Posidoniimonas polymericola: one gene and its partner. Each later gene encodes a partner of the first gene's protein in a complex. Links are inferred from orthologs where the notes say so. Each region holds a gene or a part of one and is shown on either strand. Other genes may lie near its edges.

The links. Proteins that work in one complex are often made in the same cells at the same time.
Region 2: the proteins of rpsJ (region 1) and nusB are in contact, whole or in part, in a solved structure (PDB 3D3B), measured with the Escherichia coli proteins. The link is inferred for Posidoniimonas polymericola from one-to-one orthologs.

What each region holds. Positions count from the first base shown.
Region 1 is NZ_SJPO01000009.1:31,152-36,746, reverse strand. What follows is about bases 1,257-4,170. They hold rpsJ (30S ribosomal protein S10), read right to left. Parts: upstream 2,919-4,170; coding sequence 2,595-2,918; downstream 1,257-2,594. Other genes in these bases: Pla123a_RS17505 (outer membrane protein assembly factor BamB family protein), read left to right, coding at 3,300-4,170; rplC (50S ribosomal protein L3), read right to left, coding at 1,582-2,235; rplD (50S ribosomal protein L4), read right to left, coding at 1,257-1,506. Also shown: rplB (50S ribosomal protein L2), read right to left, coding at 1-421; rplW (50S ribosomal protein L23), read right to left, coding at 523-837; more of rplD, read right to left, coding at 841-1,256; more of Pla123a_RS17505, read left to right, coding at 4,171-4,583; Pla123a_RS17500 (hypothetical protein), read left to right, coding at 4,639-4,971; Pla123a_RS17495 (PEP-CTERM sorting domain-containing protein), read right to left, coding at 5,053-5,595. UniProt on the Escherichia coli protein: Involved in the binding of tRNA to the ribosomes. Part of the processive rRNA transcription and antitermination complex (rrnTAC). The complex forms an RNA-chaperone ring around the RNA exit tunnel of RNA polymerase (RNAP).
Region 2 is NZ_SJPO01000006.1:259,901-265,518, reverse strand. Bases 1,357-4,293 are described here. They hold nusB (transcription antitermination factor NusB), read right to left. Parts: upstream 3,053-4,293; coding sequence 2,660-3,052; downstream 1,357-2,659. Other genes in these bases: rho (transcription termination factor Rho), read right to left, coding at 4,211-4,293; ribH (6,7-dimethyl-8-ribityllumazine synthase), read right to left, coding at 3,133-3,603; ftsY (signal recognition particle-docking protein FtsY), read right to left, coding at 1,635-2,567; Pla123a_RS13820 (outer membrane beta-barrel protein), read right to left, coding at 1,357-1,389. Also shown: more of Pla123a_RS13820, read right to left, coding at 37-1,356; more of rho, read right to left, coding at 4,294-5,618. UniProt on the Escherichia coli protein: Part of the processive rRNA transcription and antitermination complex (rrnTAC). The complex forms an RNA-chaperone ring around the RNA exit tunnel of RNA polymerase (RNAP).

The DNA of each region.
Region 1 (5,595 bases):
GAGTCGCCAGCGGGATCTTGCTGAGCGGCAGGCAGTTGCCGACCGCCGCCGGGGCGTCCGGGCCGCTCTGGACCTGGTCGCCGGCCTTCAGGCCGTGCGGTGCGATGATGTACCGGCGCTCGCCGTCCGCGTACACCAGCAGGGCGATACGGGCGGAGCGGTTCGGGTCGTACTGGATCGAGTCGACGGTCGCCAGCATGCCGTCCTTGTTGCGACGGAAGTCGATCAGGCGGTACCGACGCTTGTGGCCGCCGCCGCGGTGGCGGCAGGTGATCTTGCCCTGGTTGTTGCGGCCACCGGTCTTGGTGAGCGGACGCAGCAGCGACTTCTCGGGCTTGGCGCCCTTGGTCAGCTCCTTGAAATCGCTCACCGACGCGTTGCGGCGGCCGGCGGAGGTCGGCTTGTATTTTCGGATGCCCATGATGGCGAGGCTTTCGGCTGTAGGCTGCCAGCGTGCGGCTGTCAGCTATCGGCTGTCAAGTTTTTGTGTTGGTCGGTTGGCTGTTGGTTGTGCGGCGCGGCCTAGAAGAAGTCGATGCGGTGCTCTTCGTTGAGCGTCACGATTGCCTTCTTCCAGTCGCTGGTGCGGCCGAGGCGGAACTTGGTCCGCCGCAGCTTGCCCTTGCGGTTCTGGGTCGCGACCTTTTCGACCTTCACGTCGAACAGGGCCTCGACCGCGCGACGGATGTCTTCCTTGGTCGCCAGCCGGCTGACCTCGAAGGAGTACGCGTTGTTGCGGCTCGAGCGGTGCACGCCCTTCTCGGTAACCAGCGGACGCAGGATGACCTGGTGCGGTTCGAGCGTGAGCGAGGTGGTCTGCGGGATATGCCGTGGCATGCTTTACTCCTCACCGTCGGTAGTGGTGTTCGCCTTGCCGTTGCTGCTGGCGTTGGCCTTGAGGGCCTCGATGGCGGCCTTGGTGACCAGCACCCGGCGAGACGAAAGCAGATTCAGGGCGTTGAGGTCGCTCGCCCGGGAGACGCTCACCTTAGCGATGTTGCGGGCGCTCTTGTAGACGTTGGCGTCGTGCTCGGCGGTCGTGACCAGCAGCGAGCCGCCGTCGCAGCCAAGGTTCTTGATGACCTGGGCCATGTCCTTGGTCTTGGGAGCGTCGAACTTGAGGTCGTCGATGATGATCAGCTCGTCGTCCTGCACCTTCGAGGCGAGCGCCATGCGGGTGGCGAGCCTGAGGGCCTTCTTCGGCAGGCGGTACGAGTAGTCGCGCGGCTTAATCGCGAAGATGTGGCCACCGCCGCGACGCACGCCGCTGCGGCGGCTGCCGGCGCGGGCGTTGCCGGTGCCCTTTTGGCGGTACAGCTTCTTGGTCGTCCCGGACACGTCGGCACGGCTCTTGGTCTGGTGCGAGCCTTGGCGAAGGTTGGCCTGGTACATCACGACCGCATCGTGCAGCAGCTGCTTGTTGATGCTGGGCGCGAAGTCCTCGACCTCGAGATTCAAGGTGCCGACCTTATTGCCCTTACGATCGTGGACAGTGAGTTTTGGCATGATTGGTTGCTGTCAGCGGCAGGCGGCCGGGGGTCAGCGACAAGGCTGACACGGCGGCGTTGCGGTTGCCTTTTCTTACAATATGTTGGTCTTGCGGATCGCTACGTAACCGCCGTTCGGGCCGGGGACGGCTCCGCGGATGACGATCAGGTTGTTCTCGGGGTCGACGCTCACCACCTTCTGGTTGAGGATGGTGCAGCGGGCGGCGCCGTACTGACCCGGCATCTTGACGCCCTTGAACAGGCGGCTCGGGTAGGCGCTGCAGCCGGTGCCGCCGAGGTGGCGGTGGCACTTCTTGACGCCGTGGGTGGCGCGCTGGCCAGAGAAGTTGTGACGCTTCATAGCGCCCGAGAAGCCGCGTCCCTTGCTGGTCGCGGTGACGTCGACCGCCTCGATCTCGCCGAAGGCGTCAACGGTGACTTGGCCGCCGACTTCTAGGCCGACCGGCTCGCCGCGGAACTCGCGGACCCAACGCTTCGGCTCGCAGCCGGCCTTCTCGACCACGGCGACGCCGGCGGCGGAACGCTTTTTGGACCGCTTGCTGTCGAGCTTAGCGACGTGACCTCTCTCACTGCGACGGGCAAGACGGCGGGGCTTGTCGAGGTACCCGAGTTGCACGCCCTGGTAGCCGTCACGCTCGGGGGTGCGAACCTGCAGCACGCTGCAGGGACCAGCCTGAACAACCGTGACGGGGACTACCGCCCCCGATTCGTCGAACACCTGGGTCATCCCAACCTTACGGCCGAGAATCCCAATAGCTTGTTCCGTACCGGCCATGCCGCCACGCCTTCCGTCGTCTGAGTTGATTTGAGGTCAAGTCGCCGGCCAGAGACACGCGGCAAGGGTTGCTAGCAGTGCTTGCGACCCAGGCCCCGGCTTACTCGCCAGGCTTCCAGTCATGCTTACGCTTGAATGGTTGCTCGAATCAGTTTGGGTTCTTGGTAGGTGGGCGGCGGTTGGCCGCTGCCCACTTCGCTACGAATTCATCACGTTCTTTAACGCGAAGCTTAATCGGTTGCCCGGTGTCGGGCGTCGGCTCGCAATCAGCCGCCGGGCGGTTGGTTGCGCGTGAGCCAGTATTATCGCTCTTAGGCGGTGGTCGCCTTGATCTTGATATCGACGCCAGCAGGGAGGCTCAGCTTATTGAGCGCCTCGATCGTCTTGGCGGTCGCCTGCACGATGTCGATCAGACGCTTATGCGTGCGGATCTCGAACTGCTGGCGAGATTTCTTGTCTACGTGCGGGCCACGGAGGACCGTGTAACGCTCGATCCGCGTCGGCAGCGGGATAGGGCCATGAACAATGGAGTTCGTCCGCTTGGCCGTATCGACAATCTCCGCCGCGCTCTGATCGAGGGCCGCGTGGTCGTAGGCTTCCATGCGGATCCGGATTACTTCTTGACTAGATGCCACCGGGTCGTACCTATCGGGTTTAGCTGCCGGAGCCGCTCCACTGACGGGCAATCGCCTTCAGAGGGCCGCTGCGGGTGCAAAAGCGTCAATTCTCAAACAGCACCAGTGTCCCCAGCGTGTCGCGGGGAATCGGTGAGTTTATGGTGGTCACGGTAGACTGTCAATAACACCAGGCATCTTTTCGCAGGAACTCGCTTGCGGCCTGTCGGTTGCTCCAAGCGGGCAAAGGTTGCTGCTCGGGGAGCTGGCATTGTGGCGGTCAGTCAAAGATAACGGTTGCTGTCCCGGGTGGTCCCGGGGCGTTATAAGGCGCCCAGGTTCACACCGGCGGTGTTTGCCGCGGTGGCGGGACGCAGAGAACACTCTTGAATGGGGTCCGCGATGCGAATTCTGGGAACACTGCTGCTGGTCGTCGTTCTGACCGGGCCGAGCGCAGCCGAGGTGCTCTGGCCGCAGTTCCGGGGCCCCGACGGGCAGGGCCGCGTGCGGACAACCCGTGCGCCGCTCGCGTGGGGCGAGGGCGAAGGTGTGCGGTGGAAGACTCCCCTGCCTGGTAGAGGTTGGTCGTCGCCGGTGGTGTTGGGCGACCACATCTGGGTCACCACCGCTGAGCAGCAGGGGCCCGAAGTGCCGGGCGAGCAGGGCACGGTCGCGGTGGACCGCGTCGCGTTGTCGGCGGTGTGCGTCTCGCGTGATTCTGGGGAGATTGTCCACCGCGTGCGGCTGTTCGATATCGAGAGCCCGGAGAAGATCCACGCCCAGAACAGCTACGCGTCGCCCACCTGCTGCTTGTCAGGAGACCACTTGATCTGCCACTTCGGCCGCAACGGCACGGCCTGCCTCGACGCTCAGACCGCCGAGGTGCTGTGGAAAAAGGCCTACGTCGTTGAGCACTATGTCGGGGCCGGCAGCTCGCCAGTGATGTGCGAGGGGAAGCTGATTCTGGTCTGCGACGGCGCCGACCAGCAGTTTGTCGTGGCCCTCGACCCCGTATCCGGCAACGAGGTCTGGCGCCAGGACCGGCCCCCGTTCCGGGCCACCAACCCCGATGTGCTCAAGTCGTTTGCGACCCCGCTGGCGGTCGAGCACGCGGGCCAGGTGCAGCTCGTGGCCCCGGGCGCCCAGTGGATCGTCGCCTACCGGCCGAGCGACGGGGAGGAGCTGTGGCGGTACGACCACGGGGCCGGCTTCTCGCTGGTGCCGCGGCCGGTCACCGACGGCCGCACTATTTACTACTGCAGCGGGTTCGCCGGCGACGAGGTGCTCGCCCTGCCGTTGGGAGAGAGCGGCAAGCTCGACGACGACCAGGTGCGGTGGCGGTACAAGCGTCAGGCGCCCCACCAGCCCTCGCCGCTGCTGATGGCGGGGCGGCTGCTGATGGTCAGCGACCAGGGGATCTTCCAGTGCCTGGATGCCAATTCGGGGAAGCTGCTCTGGAAGAAGCGGCTCGGCGGCAACTACTCGGCGTCGCTGCTGCAGGTGGGCGATTGCTGCTTCGCGTTCAGCAAGGAGGGCGTCGCGACCTGCCTGGACGCCGGCGGTAAGGTGCTGCACGAGAACCAGCTCGACGGCGAGTTCCACGCGACGCCCGCCATCGTCGACGACGAATGGATCATCCGCACCGACACCCACCTGTACGCCATCGGCAACTACGACCGCACCTAGGCATGGCGTGGCCGGGCGAGTCGCCGCTCGGCGCCGGTCGCGCTACGATGCCTGTATGATCAAACACCTGCTCGACAAGTGGACCCACTGGATCGGCGACCGCTCGCTCGAGCGGGCGATCCAGGCAGAGCTCCGCCGGATGGGCTGCGCGGTGCACGCCGCCAAGATCCGCCGCCCCCGGCTGATCGGCATCGAGCGGCCCGGCTGGGTCCAGGTCCGCCGCTTTGAGGTCGAGACCCTCACGCCCGGCAAGCAGCCGATTACCCTGCAGGGACTGATCCGCGACGACGGTCGACGCGAGCGGCCGCAGGTGCTGCTGACGACCGACCTGCGGCTCCTGTCGCACCGTGCCGACGAGTGGTGTGACGGCTTGATCCGTCGCGGTTGAATCAATCAGTGGGCGCATGAAAAAACCGGCGACCCGAGATCGGGCCGCCGGCCAATTAGCTTTCAGACTGGCGCTAACGTGCTAGCCGTTGCGACGACGCGCGCCAATCGCGACCACGCCCAGCAGGGCGAGGGCGATCGAGGCGGGCTCGGGGACGTCGAGCGTGCCGCTGACGATCAGGTTGTCGACCATGATGCTCTCGTTGTTCGACGAGTCCGACTGACGAAGTGCGAACGAGTCGTAGGTCTCGCCGAGGAAGACGGACGTGCTAGTGGCAGTGTTCCCGCCAGCAGTGACGGACGCGAGGCCCGCGTCGAAGTCGAAGCTGAGCGACACAGGGATCGACTGGCCGAAGCTGAAGTCGGTCGGCAGGGTCGATTCGGCAGTGCTGCTCGTGGTGGCGATGCCGAGAGTGAAGTCGCCGCTTGCCGCGTCGGTGGGGGCGACGATGTCCAGGCGGGCGCCGAAGTTGAAGCTGCCGTCGAGCATGAAGTGGGCGAAGTACTCGAAGTCGTTACCGGCGATGACAGAGTCGTCGTTCACGACGATGTCGAAGTCGGCGGTGAGGACGCCAGTGCTCACCGCGCCGAAGATCAGGTGGGCGTCCTCAGACGGCGCGCCGTG
Region 2 (5,618 bases), on another replicon or contig:
TTCGTGCTCTGCGTTGGTGAATCTTTGTGGCGCCGCCTAGTAGGTGAGAATCCAGTCGATGCCGAAAGTCGTTTGGTGATCAGAGTTGTCTGCGTAGGCGCCCGAAGTCGGGCTCCAGTCGTGTCGGATTTCAGGCCGCAATATCATGTTGGAGTTCACGCGGTAGTTCATTCCGTAGGTCATCTCGTAGTAGGAAACGCCGTCGCTCTTCCACCACTCCAAGCGGGCCCCCAGGGCGACGCAGTCGTTCAGGTCGTAGAACACGTACTGGTTGATCCCCAGCTGGTCGTCGCTCAGGCCCGCACCGCTCTGGTCGACGTAGTCAACGTAGTCGCTCTGCAGCACATAATTCAGGCTGTCGGTCAGGGTGAAGTCCAGCACGATGCTGTGCGAGTAGCCGCTGCCGCCCGAAGACCGGGCGCCAAAGTTGCCGATTGTCGAGATGTACGTCACGGTGATGTCGTCGCCGATGTCGCCGCTAAAGCCGCCCAGGTAGTTGCTGCCGCCGTTGGCCTGGTCGAAGCCGGTGTCCCAGCCGGCGGTCCAGCCACCGTACAGCGTCACCCCATCGAGCCCGCTGTAGGTAGCCAACACGCCCGTATGGGCGAACGGCTCGCTGTTGAACATCGTCAGCGAGTGGCTGTAGAAGAAGTTGTCCGGCGCGGTCACGACCTCGTACCCAACCAAGGTGAAGAAGTGGCCCGCGATCACCGACCAGTCGCCGAAGGCGACCTCGCCGTACAGCTGCGGCATCGCCCAGCCGTACTCGCCGTGGTCGAGCGACGCGTCCCAGCTGCCGAAATAGCGGTTGGCGGCGCCCGGGTTCCCAAACGCCTGGGTCTTCTGCGCGTCGGAGCCGTACATCACGTCGAAGCGGAACCCGAAGTCGAGCCCGCACGAGCCGTCGGCCACCCGTTCAAAGTAGAGCCACTGCTGGTGGAGGTTCAGGCGGTGCGGCATGTCGTTGAACGACAGCCCCTGGTTGCCGGCCCCGGGCCGCGAGAGGGGCGTGTAGTCGCTGTGGTAGCCGAGCTGGGTCCAGCCGCCAATCTCCATCCACGGGTCGCAGCCGCAGACCGCCTCGCCGAGCGACCACGGCTGACTGTCACGGCGGCTGCACGAGCGCGGCACGCATGTGTCGCACGGTTCGGCCGCGCTGGGGGGGGCGACCGGAACCGGGGTGATCGGCGCCGCGTTGCTTGGGGGCGCTGGCGTCGGGGCCGGCACGGCGTCGCTGGGGGAGGTCTCGTCGGAGTAGTACCGTTCGTACTGGAACGACGACGGCCTCACCGATCGAGGCTGGGCGATGTCACTCGCCGAGGCCCCAACGCCGGTTAGGGCAATCAGGCCGGTCGCCAGGGCGACCTGGCGAGGGGGGAAGGAGGGCATTGCTGGAAGCTCCGCGGGTAGGAAAGCGGGGAGGGAGCCGGCCAGTCAGGGGGGTCGGATTCAGGATCGAGACCGGCTAGAGGAGGAGTATCGGAGCCCCGGCCAGTCCGCCTGCTAGCATCTCTGGCGGAATGAGGGGAATCCTCGCTCCGGGCGCGCAGCAACGCGGCGCAGCGAAGGGTTCCGGGCCGCTCAAACACGGACGGTGGCGCCCGTGCAGCCGGTTGTGGCGGTCGTGCGGCGGGCTAGGCGTCGGCGCTCATCACGTCGGCGAACAGGGCCTCGACGAACTCGTCGGGCACGAAGGGCGCCAGGTCCTCGTGCTTCTCGCCGACGCCGATGTACTTGACCGGCAGGCCGAGCTGCTGGCGGATCGCGACCACCACGCCGCCCTTCGCGGTGCCGTCGAGTTTGGCGAGCACCAGTCCGGTGCAGCCGGCGGCCTCGGCGAAGCTGTTCGCCTGGCTGATGCCGTTTTGCCCGGTCGTGGCGTCAAGCACCAGGAGGGTCTCGTGGGGAGCGCCGGGCACCGGCTTGCCGATCGACTGGCGGATCTTCGTCAGCTCGTCCATCAGGTTCCGCTGCGTCTGCAGGCGGCCCGCGGTGTCGACGATGCAGACGTCGATGCCGTCCTTGGCGGCCTGCTCTGCTGCGCGGTACGCGACGCTGGCCGGGTGGCTCTGGGGTTCGCCGGTGACGATCTGCGCGCCCAGGCGGTCGGCCCAGATCGTGAGCTGCTCGACCGCCGCCGCGCGGAACGTGTCGCCGGCGCCGAGGATCACGCTCTTGCCGTGGCTCTTGAACAGGTGGGTCAGCTTGGCGATCGAGGTGGTCTTGCCGGCGCCGTTGACGCCGCACACCATCACCACCGTGGGACCGCTGTCGGCGAACTCGATCGGCGACTCCGGCTGCGCCATCAGCTCCTTCAGCTTGACCTTCAGCGCGCCGACCAGGTCCTCACGGTGCACCACGCGGGCGCGGAACTGCTGGGCGATCTCGGCGACCAGGGCCTCGACCGAGTCGTAGCCCATGTCGGTCTTGAAGAGGATCGCGCGGATATCTTCCAGGAACTCCTCGTCGACCAGCCGGCCCTCGCTCTTGAAGAGGTCCCGGATGTCGGTCTTCAAGAGGTCGCCGGTCTTCTTGAGTCCCTTCTTGAAGTTGTCGAATAGGCCCATTGCAGTCGTTGAGTAGGAGTTGTCGGTGGGAAGAGGGTAAAGGCCGCAAGCCAACAGCGGCCCACCCCGCCAGGGGTGGCGCCCCCGCGTGCTTACTTCTTCATCTTGTCGAGGATGCCGTTGACGAACGGCGCCGAGTTCTCGCTGCCAAACCGCTTGGCGAGGTCGACCGCCTCGTTGACCGCCACCTTGAAGGGCGTGTCGCCGTACAGGATCTCGAAGGCCCCCAGACGCAGCACGTTGCGGTCGGTCGCCGCCATCCGGGTGAGCGACCAGTTCTGGGCGATCCGCTCGATCTCCTGGTCGATCTCGCCGCGGTTGCGGCGGACCCCCAGAATCAGCGTCTGGGCGAACGCCTCGGCATCGGGGTTGTTGAGTCGCCCGTGCAGGAAGTCCTTCAGCTCGGCGACCGAGTCGCGCGAGTTGTGCTCGTCCTCGAACAGGATCTGAAGGGCGACCTCGCGGCTGCGGCTGCGGACGGACATAGGAAAGGGGCCGGCCTAGGGGGCCGAGTGCGGGGGTCGGGGGCGACGCGGTGCCCGCCGACGTGGCGGGCAATCCCTTATTATCGCGTTGGGAGGGCCGCCAGCAAGCCGGCCATGTGAAGGGCCGCCTCGGCGCACTCCGAGCCCTTGTTGCCGACGCTCCCGCCCGCCCGCTGGATTGCCTGCTCCAGCGTCTCGCAGGTCAATACGCCGAACAGCACCGGCAGGCTGTGCTCAATGCCAATCCGCATCAGGCCGTCCGTCACACCGGCGTTGATCCAGTGGTCGTGCACGGTGTCGCCCTTGATCACCGCCCCCAGCGTCAGGATCCCTGCGTACCGGCAGGTGTCCGCCAGCCGCTGGGTGATTACCGGGATCTCCCAGGCCCCCGGCACCCACGCGACATCCACTGCGTCCTCGGCCACGCCCCGTTCGGCGAAGGTCGCCACGGCGCCGTCGAGCAGCTTCTGGGTGATCGACTTGTTCCACTCGGCGACCACAATCGCGAAGCGGCAGTTGTCGGGTGCGTCCACGGGGGTAATGACGTTCATTGGCTTATTGAGGGTGATTGGCCTGACTCAAGGGCCGATATTAGCACGGAGTCTGTGGGCGCCAGACAGTGCGTTGCCTGTCGGGATAGGAAATCCAACCCAGCTGCTTCGAATTCTCGATCTTGATCGAGGTGTATTCCATAACATTCGAACAAGCCGGACCGAGCACCCGCGCCTGGCGACTTCTTCCTGATCGTAGTCGCCAACTCGCGCGCCCTTGACCTCGGTAGCACCATGACCTCCCCACCAGGCGTCAGCCAGTCAAGGTGTGACAGATAGTCAGGGTGGTAGCCATCCGCGGAGTTGATCCTGTGCACCACCTGCAGCCAGTCGTGCAGGCATTCCCACATGTCGATGGTGTAGCCCTGCAGTTCATCGACCGCGGTCATGGCCTGCAGCGATCGCCAAACCGGTAGTGCTGGGTCGAGTGACAGCAGCTCGCCTTCCGAAATAACAAACGATTGGATGGTTGCTTCGGCGGCTAGCTCCCTTTTGCACGCTGTCTCTTGATGTAGGGCGAACCCCCTCCCCTAGCCCCTCCCCCTGCCGGGGAGGGGGATTCTGGAGTTCGCTTGCGACTCAATCCGCAATCTGAAATCTAGAATCGCTAGGCTTCCTTCATGCTCATCAAGAATTCGGCGTTGCTGCCGGTCTTGAGGAGCCGCTTGGTGAGCATGTCCATCGCATCGGCCGGGGCCAGCTCGTTGATGACCCGACGCAGCAGGCAGACCCGGCGGTACTCCTCGGGGTCCATCAGCATCTCCTCCCGCCGGGTGCCGGAGCGGTTGATGTCGATGGCCGGCCAGATCCGCTTGTCGACCAACGCCCGGTCCAGCATGATCTCCTGGTTGCCGGTCCCCTTGAACTCCTCGAAGATCACCTCGTCCATCCGGCTGCCGGTGTCGACCAGCGCGGTCGCGACAATCGTCAGCGAGCCCCCCTCTTCGACCTTGCGGGCCGAGCCGAAGAACCGCTTGGGACGCTGCATCGCGTTGGCGTCGATGCCGCCGGACAGCACCTTGCCGCTCGACGGGCACTCGGAGTTCCACGCCCGGGCCAGCCGGGTGATGCTGTCCAGGAAGATCACGACGTCCTTGCCGTACTCGACCATCCGCTTGGCCTTCTCGATGACCATCTCGCTGACCTGCACGTGGCGGGCGGCGGGCTCGTCGAAGGTGCTGCTGATGACCTCGCAGTTGGGGCCCTTAACCTCTCGCTCCATGTCCGTGACCTCTTCGGGCCGCTCGTCGATGAGCAGCATGATCACGTAGGCGTCCGGGTAGTTTGTGAGCACCGAACGGGCCATCTTCTGCATCAGGATCGTCTTGCCGGCGCGGGGCGGGCTGACGATCAGGCCACGCTGGCCGAACCCGATCGGCACGATCATGTCGACCACCCGCATATCAACCTCCTCGGGGGTGGTCTCCATGCGGATCCGCTCGCCCGGGTGGCACGCCGTCAGGTCGTCGAACGAGACCTTCCGCGACAGCATGTTCGGGTCCTCGTCGTTGATGGTCTCGACCCGCAGCAGGGCGAAGTACCGCTCGTTCTCCTTGGGCGGGCGGATGGCGCCGGCCACCGTGTTGCCGTTGCGGAGGTTGAACCGCCGGATCTGGCTCGGCGACACGTAGATGTCGTCCGGGCAGGAAAGGTAGTGGTAGTCCGGGCTGCGGAGGAAGCCGAACCCGTCCGGCAGGATCTCTAGGGTCCCCTCGCCGAACATCAGGCCGTTGAGCCGGACGCGCGACTTCAGGATCTTGAAGATCAGCTCCTGCTTCTTCAGGCCGGCGCAGTCCTCAATGCCCTCTCCCTTGGCGATCTCGATCAGGGACGGCATGGTCTGCTTCTGCAGCTCGGCAACGTGGATGTTGCTGTCGAGCTCCTTGGCTTTACCCAGGGCCGGGCCGGCGCGGCGGACCCGCTCGGCGGCCTTGTCGAGTTCTTCGGCCAGCGACAGCGGTTCTTCGCGGTCGAGGCGGCGGAGCAGCTCTTGGTCGATGTAGCGGCTGTTGTCG